DNA from 4 places in the Paenibacillus sp. FSL R5-0928 genome. Region 2 is predicted to be linked to each of the others. Evidence: riboswitches for the same ligand, from Rfam matches in the RefSeq annotation. Region 2 holds a riboswitch; each other region holds the start of a gene.
What was found. Region 2 has a riboswitch for cyclic di-GMP ahead of MKZ16_RS11525 (DUF6612 family protein). Riboswitches for the same ligand answer to the same signal wherever they lie in the genome.
Positions count from the first base shown of each region.

Region 1: linked by a shared signal. The riboswitch ahead of MKZ16_RS01890 (anti-repressor SinI family protein) and the one ahead of MKZ16_RS11525 (DUF6612 family protein) in region 2 are both predicted to bind cyclic di-GMP.
Region 3: linked by a shared signal. The riboswitch ahead of MKZ16_RS31640 (NPCBM/NEW2 domain-containing protein) and the one ahead of MKZ16_RS11525 (DUF6612 family protein) in region 2 are both predicted to bind cyclic di-GMP.
Region 4: linked by a shared signal. The riboswitch ahead of MKZ16_RS04875 (glycosyl hydrolase) and the one ahead of MKZ16_RS11525 (DUF6612 family protein) in region 2 are both predicted to bind cyclic di-GMP.

Region 1 covers NZ_CP150225.1:426,450-429,590, reverse strand. Annotated here, with positions in the region: gene MKZ16_RS01900 (TasA family protein) at 1-582, shown strand, start outside; gene MKZ16_RS01895 (helix-turn-helix domain-containing protein) at 752-1,081, shown strand; gene MKZ16_RS01890 (anti-repressor SinI family protein) at 1,189-1,344, opposite strand; cyclic di-GMP riboswitch class I at 1,372-1,456, opposite strand; gene MKZ16_RS01885 (2-oxoglutarate dehydrogenase E1 component) at 1,927-3,141, shown strand, end outside.
Region 2 covers NZ_CP150225.1:2,595,514-2,598,654, reverse strand. Annotated here, with positions in the region: gene MKZ16_RS11530 (NADH-dependent flavin oxidoreductase) at 1-888, opposite strand, end outside; gene MKZ16_RS11525 (DUF6612 family protein) at 1,001-1,855, opposite strand; cyclic di-GMP riboswitch class I at 1,973-2,064, opposite strand; gene MKZ16_RS11520 (RNA polymerase sigma factor) at 2,269-2,787, shown strand; gene MKZ16_RS11515 (DUF4179 domain-containing protein) at 2,771-3,141, shown strand, end outside.
Region 3 covers NZ_CP150225.1:6,985,625-6,988,765, forward strand. Annotated here, with positions in the region: gene MKZ16_RS31640 (NPCBM/NEW2 domain-containing protein) at 1-1,666, opposite strand, end outside; cyclic di-GMP riboswitch class I at 1,925-2,011, opposite strand; gene MKZ16_RS31645 (hypothetical protein) at 2,169-2,735, opposite strand; gene MKZ16_RS31650 (EAL domain-containing protein) at 2,852-3,141, opposite strand, start outside.
Region 4 covers NZ_CP150225.1:1,135,350-1,138,490, forward strand. Annotated here, with positions in the region: gene MKZ16_RS04870 (sugar phosphate nucleotidyltransferase) at 176-1,549, shown strand; cyclic di-GMP riboswitch class I at 1,686-1,765, shown strand; gene MKZ16_RS04875 (glycosyl hydrolase) at 1,778-3,141, shown strand, end outside.

The sequences.
Region 1 (3,141 bases), 2.2 Mb from region 2:
GGCGTAGCATCTGCAGCACTGGGTTTATCATTAATCGGCGGAGGAACCTTCGCATACTTTAGCGACACTGCGCAAAGCACAGCTACATTCGCAGCGGGTACACTCGATCTGAACTCCGACCCTTCTGTCATCGTTAATATTCCTAACCTGAAACCAGGTGATACTGTAACTAAATCCTTCAAATTGAAAAACGATGGTTCGCTCGATATCGGATCTATCATTCTGAATACATCGACTCAAATCACGGATGCTAAAGGAGATAACTACCTGGATTTAGCCGAGTTCATTAAAGTTAAATTCCTTAGAAATAATGATAAAGGGGTACCTATCGTCTCTCCTGAAAATGTAGTTTATGAGACTACACTTGCTGCTTTAAAAAGTCAGCATCCGGATCTCGTAAAAAATACAGGTTGGGATCAACTCTTTACCGAAGCATCCGGTATTAAAGCCGGTACCAATGACAGCTTCTCCGTCCAATTCGAATTTGTGGAAAATAACCAAGATCAAAATATTTTCCAAGGCGATAGCTTAACACTGACTTGGGATTTCGTAGCTAAACAAGGTGCGAAAAAAGACTACTAAGATCAATAAAGTAATTTAATAAAATACTCGAAGAGCAGCAGATCCTGAATCCGGCCACGGATAAGCAGATTGCTGCTCTTCTCTTTACAATAAACTTTGTCCGATTTATTGATATTTGCTATACTAATAACAAAAATTACGGAGGGGCGTCAGCATAGTGCCACAGAATATGGGCCAACGTATCCAGCAGCTCCGCCTAGACAAGGGTTTCTCCCTATCTGAGCTTGCGGACAGAGCAGATGTGGCTAAGTCGTATCTTAGCAACGTGGAGAGAAACATCCAATCCAATCCATCCATCCAGTTTATCGAAAAGATCGCTGACGCGCTTCAGGTATCCATTCATGCCCTACTCTATGGAGAACCAAATGATGCAGAGGAATCACATTTAGATTCGGAATGGTTCCGATTGGTGCAGGAAGCTATGGACTCAGGCATTAGCAAACGCGAATTCAAAGAATTTCTGGACTATCAGAAATGGAAGCTCGATCAAAAGGATTAATACTTCCTACTAATCTGGTACGATCCTCACTTCTACTAAATCATATCGAAAAAGGACACAGCGAAGAACCGCTGTGCCCTTTTTCGATATGTAACCCCTCTAATGTATTACTGCACGATCTGCACAGTTTTCTCATGAAAGAACTGGCGGATTTCATCTGCCTTAATGCCAGCCTTCTTAGCTGCTAATAATAAATGTACCCACTCTTGATCCAGATCAATAAACTGCTGTTCTCTGTTGCTACCCTGGTTGGACTTTTCCAAAAAATCTCCCCCTAAGATTTTACGTCCCCAGGCAATCCGGCTGTCATAGTATCTCTACCTTAGACCCGCGACTTTGTGCCCCTGCCTTTCGGCAAGTTTACCTTTTACTGGACCCTTTTCACGAAAGGATCTGCTTAAAAAACTATAAAATTACTATCTGCAATAACATTATACAAAAAGAAAGCGGAAAAGTGTGTCGATTCCTGGTTACTTTCTATTTTAAAAACGAAAAATAAAAGATTTTTTTTCAAAGATCTTGTCCGATTATCACGATACTCGTCCGTTACATAAAATAAATTGTACTAGCAAAATAAATATTTACTGACCTAATAGTTAAAAATAAGGATAATAGAATCATTTTAATAGGCCTTTAGAATGGGTAATGAGAAGAAACACCCTTCTTTTCATTAGAACAAGCTAACCTATACCATTTTGCGAACGTATTGGACGAAAGAATGAATTGATTACAGTGGCTGAAAGTAGCACAATAAGATGAGAAATGAAACCGCAATCATCACAGCTCCAGTAAGCGTTGACACAAAATGTCACGTATGGAGTTCATCCGTTAAGGAGGATGTATTCATGGCAGCCAAAGAGCCCTATAACGAATCCATTTGGAGTAAGTATTACGGACCCAATTTAGGCTACATTCAAGAAAGATATGAACAGTTTGTGAAAGATCCCTCCACCGTAGAAAATAATTATCGCGAGCTTTTTACAAATTCGGGACCTCCTCCCCTAACTCCAGATAGCGAACCGGCTCCTCAGCCGCGCATCTCGGGAGACACCGAATGGCTTAGAAAAGCAGTAAGAGCTTCCAAGCTAATCGCCAATATTCGTATATATGGCCATATGGCCGCTGAAATTGATCCGCTGGTACGCGATCAGAATCCCATGGCAAAATATCTTGAGCTTGAAACCTATGGGCTGACCCGCGAAGACCTGATCGCACTGCCTGCCACGCTTATATGGGAAAATGCGCCGAATGATGTGCATACCGGATGGGATGCCGTGCAACGTATGCGTCAGGCATACACCAAGACCATCGCCTATGAGTTCGGGCATGTGCATGAAGAAAAAGAACTGCAATGGCTAAATAGACAGGCAGAATCCACCAGCTCACCAGCACCCCTAAATAATACAGAACGCAAAGAGCTCCTGAACCGCCTGATTCAGGTAGAGCAATTTGAAACCTTCCTCCACAAGACTTTTGTAGGTCAGAAGCGTTTCAGTCTTGAAGGCAATGATGCTCTTGTACCGATGTTAGATGAAATCGTACGTGCTGCTGCACATGACGGTGCGGAGCATATTTTGATGGGCATGGCGCATCGCGGCCGCCTCAACGTTCTTGCACATATTTTGGGCAAACCATATGATATCATATTTTCAGAGTTTCATCATTCTCCGAACAAGGAGCTTTTCCCTTCCGAAGGCTCTACAGGCATTAACTATGGCTGGACAGGTGATGTGAAATACCATCTCGGTGCAGACCGTGCTGTCCGTGAAGGAGAAACCGTACGCACAAGAATAACACTAGCGAATAACCCAAGTCACTTGGAATTCGTCAATCCTGTCGTGGAAGGTTTCACTCGTGCCGCACAAGAAGATCGGAGCACTGCAGGACTGCCGAAGATTGATACCAGTAAAGCTATGGCGGTGCTGATGCATGGCGATGCTGCTTTTCCAGGTGAAGGAATTGTTGCAGAAACGCTTAATATCGGCAAACTTCAAGGTTATCAAAATGGTGGGACGATCCATATCATTGTTAATAACCGAATTGGTTTTACGACTGAAAGT
Region 2 (3,141 bases):
GATTGATTTTTCTTTAAAATCTTCTGATGCAGATACTTTTTTAAAATCCCCTAATGAAATATGCAGATAATCTAGCTTTTTATCAGCTAATTTATCAATAAGATAAAAGGTATCGGTGATTTTAATTCCAGGCTCTTCATATTCTTCTGGAGAAAAACGATAGCCGACAATAAAATCCTTAACCTTTGAATTGTCAACGACAGCAATAACTGCATCCACTAATTGGTTAATGAAATTAAATCTTTTCTCTAAGCTTCCGCCCCATTGATCATCACGACGGTTGGAGTGTGGAGAGAAGAACTGTTGGACTAAATATGTGTTTGCTCCATGAATTTCTACCCCGTCAAATCCAGCTTGAATAGCACGTTGAGTCGCTTTTTTAAAATCCTCAATTACACCGAAAATTTCATCTTCTGTTAATGCTCTTGGAATTTCTGCATTCGGACGTTCGGCAGCAATGGCGCTGGAGGAAACTGGTTGTACGCCACGTAGTATTTTTGAATCTGTCATTCTTCCTGCATGGAATAGTTGTAAAATAGCTTTTGTTCCATTTCGTTTAATAGTAGATGCTAATCGGCTAAGGCTGGGAATAAATTGATCGGAGGAAACACTAAGTTCACCTTCCCATCCTTTTCCACCCTCTTGTACATTTGCTGCCGCAGTGATGACCGCACCTACTTCGCCCGTTCTTAGTGAATAGTATTTCAATTCATCTTGTGTTACTACACCGTCATAAAAGCTCATTCGCGTGGTCATTGGAGCCATAACCACTCGGTTTTTTAGTGTCAGTCCTCTGCGAAAAGTTAATGCTGTGTCTAGTGCTATCATCTTTTTCCCAACTTTCATTAAATTATATTTAAACAGAATATTATATACATGCGCATACATATAAATTACAGCAATGATTTATTCTTGTCAACTAATAAAGAACTGCTGTTGAATACAGCAAAAAGCGCTGTTCAGCGGAACAGCGCTTTTTGCTCGATATGAATCGTCTTTATTATTCTAGTTCAGCCGGTTTTACAATGGCTGTACCTTTATTATTCTTGGAATATTTAGCTTCGATTTTCGTGGTGTATGTATCTTTTGCTCCATCACTTACCAACACATAACTCAGATCGACTGTCAGCTTTTCTGTTTGCCAGGTCTTAGTATTGACGAATAATTTCCACGTTACACTTTTGGGTTGAACTGTCTCACCATCCCAGAGGTTCTCCTGGTCATAGAGTTTGATTATCCCCTTAGCTGCTGTCGGATCGGTTACCGTGAATTGTAAGACCGTTTGTGCGCCAGCAGTGCTGACTTTCATGGATTTTTTATAACTTTTTACCGAATCAAGCATGGAAACAGGATCGTATTGGCCTTTAGAGTAAAAGGCCTCCCATTCCGTTTTCTCCAGTCCAAGCCAATACTGTGCATCAGGATCGATCGGCTCCCCGTCATCGTCGTAACCTGAAGAATCGTCTTCAGATTCATCGATAAGCTCACTTCCGTCTACAAGATAGTAAAACTCCTTATCGTTGGCATACAAGCTGTAAGATGTTTCTAAAAGACTGCTAGCGACAGTACCTGCTGCGGCAAAATTCGGCAGACGGCTGATATCCAGCTTCAGAGTGTTGGTGTTGCTGATACGCACCCCGCCGCTTTGAATATCCTGTTTTTTGGTCACATCCAGATGGAAATTCTTTATTGCTTTGGAGGCTGCCGTTACTTTGCTGATCATCTGATCCGCGGTTACTGCTGTTGAGGTAGCTGCAGACACTACTCCAGGATTAGACATCCATCCGATCGTTCCGGACAGCAATAAAGCACCTACTGCCAAACTAGTACCTATTGTTTTGAAAAAACTGTTCATGTACTTCCCCTTTCGGCCCCTTGCGATAATGTAACGCCGTATAGGTCGAAATAATAAAAGAGCTCAAAATAGACTACATATTCTTAGAGCTATCCTTTATGCTTCATAAGACATCCCTATGGCGGCCTGGCGATCATTTCCTTCTGTCGAAAGGCTTTAGACCCATGGCTTTGTGTCATCATCTTTCGATGATTTTACCTTTAACGCGGACATTCAATTAGTTTTAATTAGCTTACGGACGCATGTCCCACCGCTAATTTTATCATGGTTATAATTACCTGTAAACGACTTATCTTCCATTCGAATTCGCTATGATACTCAGAAGAAATACTACAATCAAAATGAAAAATGAACGATTACATACGCTTATAAGTCTTATTAATGAGAACAGCAAAGACAGGGGGTGCAGCAAAATGAGTGACCGGGAAATTTTCGAGCTCTATAAAGAACAAGTATATTATTTTTGTTACTACTTAATGAAAAATCAGGCAGATGCGGAGGATATTTCCCAAGAGGTATTTGTAAAAGTTATCTTAGCGGATAAGTCGAAGGTAAGAAACTTGAAATCTTGGATTTTACGAATTGCTTCAAATGAGTGCAACAGTGTGATCAAAAGGCGTAAGACGGGGTGGATGAAAGAAGTACGTAATTATTTACTATCCAGGTCTGAGGAATCAAACCCTGTAGAAAAACGTTTGGATCGACAAGAAACTAAAAAAGAATTACAAGGGTTATACAGTCAGCTTCCCGACAAAATCAGAATGGTAGTAGTCCTTCGTTTTATCAACGAATTGACTGTACCCGAGATCTCTAAAGTTATGAGCATACCCGAAGGAACTGTAAAATCCAGACTGAACAAGGGACTTAAAATACTAAATAGTATGGGTGGAACCCAACTAAAGGAGCTGAATAGTAATGAGTCTGTATATTGAAAAAGATAAACATATTCCCCGACCAGATTATGATTTGATGTGGACTGCCATAGAACAAGAAGCATATACACGTCAAAGAAATCTGCATGCCTCCCAGAATACTCCTAGGCCTAATAAAAAGGTTATTCCTATCAGTATTGTCTTCTCTTGCCTCTTACTTGTAGCCATTCCTGTATTCGCTAGTATGACGATTAATTGGGATAAAATTGGTGGTCGAAGTGTGAGTAATGCATTAAATAACGGCATCGGTCAACAGTATAATCTTCAAACTTCCAGTTCAGGAGTAACAATGAATTTGAACGGTGTTGTAACTGATGGAGAAAAAATGAAAATGCTGTTATCACTTGATACTAA
Region 3 (3,141 bases), 2.8 Mb from region 2:
AAAAGATCAAAGAAGGCAACTTATCACCCGAAGCAGCATCCACATAAACATTGATGGTCTCGCCAGGCATTGCCGCAAGTCCTGTAGGCTGGTTGTTCGTGCCGAAGCCTATTCTCAGGTTTTGCTGAGCATGTTTTTTCATATCTCCACGCTGCTCGGCCTCAATGATGGTGCCTTCGGTTTGAACTTCACCATTCACTAGCTTCTTAGCTAAATCCAAAGAATCTTTCAGGATTGGATAGAGCGGATGTACTTTTGCCGCTTCTTCTAATTCGTTGATTGCTTCGACGCTATTATAAGCAGGCACAACCGCACTCATCGTTCCATCTGTGAAAATACCATTTACAGCTTCGCTTACTTTATCTTCTGTATAAAATCTAAATTCAGCCGCAAAAGGTCTGTTAATATTAGCTTTTGTGAACTTAAATTTTAATCTTTTAAACTTCGTCGGTTCGAATTTAAATTCCAAAAAATCATTGGTACTAATCGCGGTTCCGCTAGATACCAGTTGGAAGGTCTCTCCTTTACTCGTCTCTGATGCATAGATTTCAAAAGCCTCTGGGAATCCTTTGCGATTATCTCTAGCCAAAAAAGCCACTCTGTCCAGCACTTCCGCTTGCGCTAGTTCAAACACGACTTCATTCGTGAAGCTTGCATCATTGTTTTTGTTCGTTTCCCAATGCGTAGTGGGCTGGTCATCCAGCATATATTCAGGCTTCGTACCTGGGTAGCTTCCACCGTTCACCGTTACTTTTGATACGTTTGCATTTGGCATTCTATAAGCTTGGCTATAGGCATTTTCATAGGCTGTACCATACCCTTTTAGCTTCGAAACCTTGGCTGCCGTTACCTCTACCTGATGGTTCTCCAAAAGGATCTTTGCATTATCTATCTCTTCTTTAAACTGCGTATACAGTGGATGTGCTTGTACTTCATTTTCTAAAGCTGTTAATTTCTCTGCCGTATCAAAGGCTGTACTAACTTGGCTCAAGGTATCATCTGTAAATAAATTTTTCATTTTAGTAGAGACACTATCCTCTTTATAAAAAGAAAACTCAGCCGCACTCGCCCAATCTTGGTTCGCTTTTTTGAAGACAAATTTAAGTCTCTTAAAAGCCGTAGGTGCGAACTGAATCTCCACTACATCACCGGTTGAGCCTGTATATTCTCCAGAAGACACGAGTGTGAAATCACCCGCATCGGTAGTGGAGCCATAGATATCAAATTCTTGAGCAAAACCTTTACCTCTAGCACCAGATTGCCTAGCGGCATAGACCATTCTATTTAATTCAGTGGACTCATTGAAAACAAACACAACCTCATTCGTAAACGTTGAACTATTCGGTTTGCCAGTCTCCCAATGCGTGCTCATATCCCCATCCATAGCCTTAGCTATAGGCGAGCCTGAGTAGTTGCCACCGTTATTTGTGATGGATTTAATATTTGCTGGATTCATTCTAAAAACCTCATTATAGGCATTTAGAACATCCTTGCCGTACAGCTCAAACGGAATAACCGAAGCGTTGCTTAATAAGTTGACCTTACTTTGCGCGACTGTTTTTGTTACATTTACCTTGCTTGCCTCACTTGCTAAAGCATAACCTGCCTCACTCGAAAAACTGGCCAACATGGCCGCCGATGTAGCGATCGCAATCATTTTCTTCATCTCTTCTTACCCCCAGATGTCATATGAATCTCTCCAGTGCCCAAAAATGGGCACAAAAAAAACTACCCCAAAAGAGTAGCTTGATTGCGTATAAAGTCGCCTAAAAATTAAGACTTAATTTTTATTAAACCTTAACAAGCATAAACGCCTTCGGCGTCCTTATAAGGACGGTAAGCGTTTAAGCGAGAAATATAAGATATTAAGTATAGGTGTATAACTTATACTTTCTTATATTTTAACAAAAAGCGTTACACACTCTTTGGCAGCTGGCTGACAATAGTTATGATAACCTTAGTCCCTATAGCTTTGCGTCCCTACATTTCCATAGGTTTGCCTATGAAGTTTCGAATACATTCAAAGAGTAACATAAGCCTAGATCTGATCGCATGATTAATTGGTATGAAATGAGTATAGGTAATTGCAATTAGTTTTTCTCATGTGATAGATATTATTTATCGACTATCCCGGAAGAGAATGGGATCCTTTAGGACTGGAGGTCTAATTAACTCCCCGATCCGAACAAACGCCGGAACCAATTCCACACATCGCCCGTGATGGGAATTAATCCGAAACCATGTTCGCCAACTGCGATTACACCATATGCCCATTGTCCGATAGCTATGGCACCCCCAGCGATCCTGCCTATCGCTATCGCACCAAACGCCGTATCCCCTATGGCGATGGCCCCCAACGCTTTTTCCGCGATTGCGATCGCTCCTACAGCCACTCCTGCAATCGCAATCGCTCCCACTGCGAAGCCAAGCCAGCTAAGTGCTATTGCTCCAATCGCTAACCACATTCCCAGTGATATTGCTCCTAAGGAAAGTACGCCCACGCTTATCGCACCTATGGAAATCAATCCGACAGCTACATCTCCAATAGCGATTAAACCAACAGCTGTCTTTACACGGGGTTTACTTCCATGACCATACTTTTGACCTGAGTATCGCCCTAAATTACTACGAATACTGATGACCGGAAATGAGGGAGAAGGCCATTGATAATCAATTTCTCGTCCATCAAAGCCCCTAGAATCCGCCCAGCGCGTTACAAATTGATGCCATTTCATATCCATCCCGTCCCCCTTTTCAAATTACCTAAATTATACAACCCCGGGGGTTGGCTGTACTCAGACTCTGACCTGAAATTCATCTCATCCTCTGGACCGATATATACTCATTAGGATTACTGTTTGGGAATAGGATCAGGCTTTCCAAATAAATATCCCTGAAACAACTGATAACCACTCTGCTTAAGCCATTCAAAGTCCTCTCTAAACTCCACACCTTCTGCTAAAGGAACAGATTGGATTTCTAAAGCCTTTTCTAAAAATTGTTTAGCTATTTTCTGTTTGTTCGGATCACTGGACACGCCTTGAACATATTTCATATCTAACTTCATGTAATGAGGTTTAAGCTCCAATAACATCTCGATCGTGCTGAAGCCCTCACCAACATCATCTAAAGCGTATTCAA
Region 4 (3,141 bases), 1.5 Mb from region 2:
CAATCAGGAAATCTGAGGATAACAGCGATCGGAAGTCCAAAATCCCTTGGAGTGGTTCATACCTAATAAATTTTTTAAAAAATGCATCCGCTCGAACTAAGGCTAAGCGGAAGCTATACGTTTTGATAACAATTCCATTATGCTCGATTTCCATAATTCAAGGAGGGTTCATTCTATGAAAATGGTACTTCTATCAGGCGGTTCAGGTAAACGGTTATGGCCGTTGTCTAACGACTCACGTTCAAAGCAATTTCTAAAGGTACTTGAAAGCCCTCAAGGTGAACCAGAATCCATGGTACAACGTGTCTGGAGACAGCTGGAGGAAGCAGGGATGGCAGAATCATCTTATCTAGCCACCGGCCGCGGCCAAGTAGAAATGATACAAAGCCAACTGGGAAGTCATGTGCCGATTATCGTTGAACCGGAGCGTCGGGATACTTTTCCGGCTATCGCCTTAACAGCTACCTATCTTTATTCAGTGGCAGGTGTTTCTCCAGCGGAGACGGTAGCAATATTGCCTGTTGACCCTTATGTAGAAGCATCCTTTTTCGATACCATAGCTATGCTTGAGGGGACCATGCTGGAAAGTGGAGCAAATCTGGCACTAATGGGTGTTGTTCCTGAACATGCCTCAGAGAAATACGGATATATTATTCCTACCGCTGAAGAGGCGGGGGGGAATGGTTTTATGAAGGTGAGTCACTTTCAAGAGAAACCAGACCGCATACAAGCAGAACAGCTCATCGAGCAAAATGCATTGTGGAATTGCGGAGTGTTTGCCTTCCGTTTAGGGTACTTGTTAGATATTTTGCAGCGTAAAGGGTTGCCTTTAGGATATGAAGAATTGCAGAAGCAGTATAAGCTATTGTCTTCCATCAGCTTTGATTATGAAGTGGTGGAGAAAGAAGAACATATTGTGGTGCAGCCGTATGATGGATTCTGGAAGGATCTTGGAACGTGGAATACGCTGACAGAGGAAATGAGCAGCAAGCATGTAGGAAAAGGTTTTGTGACGGCGGATTCTGAGGGGACTTGCTTGATTAATGAGCTGGACATTCCGATTACGGTAATTGGTGCGAAGGATCTGATCATTGCGGCTAGCCCGGATGGAATTCTAGTTACCCATAAAGCTGAGAGCCCACGGATTAAAGAAGTGCTGAAGACCTTTGAACAAAGACCGATGTACGAGGAACGCCGCTGGGGCCATTACAAAGTTATTGATTATGTGAAATATGATGAAGGCAATGAAGTGCTGACCAAACGGATTTTTATATCCGAGGGGAATAATATCAGCTATCAATTACATCGCAAGCGTAGTGAAATTTGGACAATCGTCAGCGGCGAAGCAAGTATTGTGCTGAATGAGAAAAAACATAATGTGAAGGCTGGGGACGTGGTACGTATACCGGAAGGAACGAAACACGCGATCCTTGCTTTGACGGATGTTGAGTTTATAGAGGTACAGACGGGGTCTGAATTAGTAGAAGAAGATAACATACGTATTACTTTAGACTGGAATGATATAGAACTACAACAATTCATTTCATAGGTCTAACCTATCTATTTAACCAATTCAAAATTTCTTGAAACAGGTAAATTGACTCAATTATCAAAAAAAGTCATAAAAACACTAAATATATCATTAATTGTCGTCGATACTTACGGTAAGAGAGATTATTTCTCTTAAATTGAAAAGGCAAACCTATCGAAAGGTAGGGACGCAAAGCTATAGGGCCTTCGAAAGAGTGGCAGCCTGGCTACCGAAAGGGAGATTATTTTGAAAGCTTACCGTACGTATCGATTGTTTGGTGCATTTCTGTCACTCGTCCTGTTTCTGACTGCACTTCCGCTTGCTGTTGGAATTTCGCCGTCTATTGTCATAGCTGCTTCAAATTCTGGAACGCCAGTTACCCCAGGTGCCTCACCTGAAGCCGTAAAGCTGCTTAACTATTTTTACTCGATCTCAGGAAAAGGCATTATTGCTGGTCAACATGACTATTTAGAAAGTCCAGATGAAATTAACAATATGCTGAAGGGAACCAGCGGACAATATGCGGCTCTTCACGGTTATGAAATGGGTGCGATCAGTGGTCAGTCCGAAGCAACGATGGCTTGGCAACGTCAAAATGTGGTGAACAGCGCCATCAACTGGAATAAAGCGGGCGGGATCGTAGCTATGACTTTTCATGCTAACCTGCCGGGCACCTCTTATGACTGGGATAATGTGAAAAAAACACTTAGCCAGAGTGAGTTCGATAGTTACGTTACACCGGGTACTAAGCAATATAATAATCTGATCGCTGAGCTTGATAAGGTGGCAGTCTCTTTAAAAAGCTTGCGTGATGCCAATGTTCCGGTGCTTTGGAGACCCTATCATGAAATGAACGGGAACTGGTTCTGGTGGGGGAAGAAAAATAACTTTTCTAAACTATGGAATATAATGTATGACCGTTTTGTTAACGTTCATAAATTAAATAATCTGTTATGGGTATGGAGTCCGAATGCTCCCAATGTTTGGTCAGATCCTTATGCGCTAACTTATCCAGGTGCTGATAAAGTAGATATTCTGGCAGCAGATATATACGAAAATGATTACCAGCAAAAATACTATGACAGCTTGTTGAGTCTAGCCGCAGGCAAACCGATTGCGATCGGGGAGAATGGTGAAATGCCTAATCTGGAGAAGCTTCAGCAATCGCAAAGTAAATGGACGTATATGATGAGCTGGGGAAAAATGCTTTACGAAAATAACAGTGCAGACACAATCAAAACATTTATGAATAGCAACTACACCCTGACCAGAGATAAATTAAATACTGGTCTGGCACCGACACCTAGCGCCGCACCAGCGCCGGCACCTTCCGAAGAAGAGGGGGAGGCAGCAATTCCTCTCGCGAAGGGGCTTGCAGGAGAGTATTACAACAACATGTTGTTGTCGGGAGCGGCAACTCTTAACAGAACTGATGCAATAATCGATTTCAATTGGCGGCAAGGATCGCCGGATGCCGCCCTCGGGATTGATCGTTTCTCCATACGTTGGAGCGGTAAAATTAAGCCGTTATATAATGAGCAATATACATTTTACACTACCTCAGATGATGGTATCCGTGTCTGGGTGAATGGGGAATCCGTGATTGATAG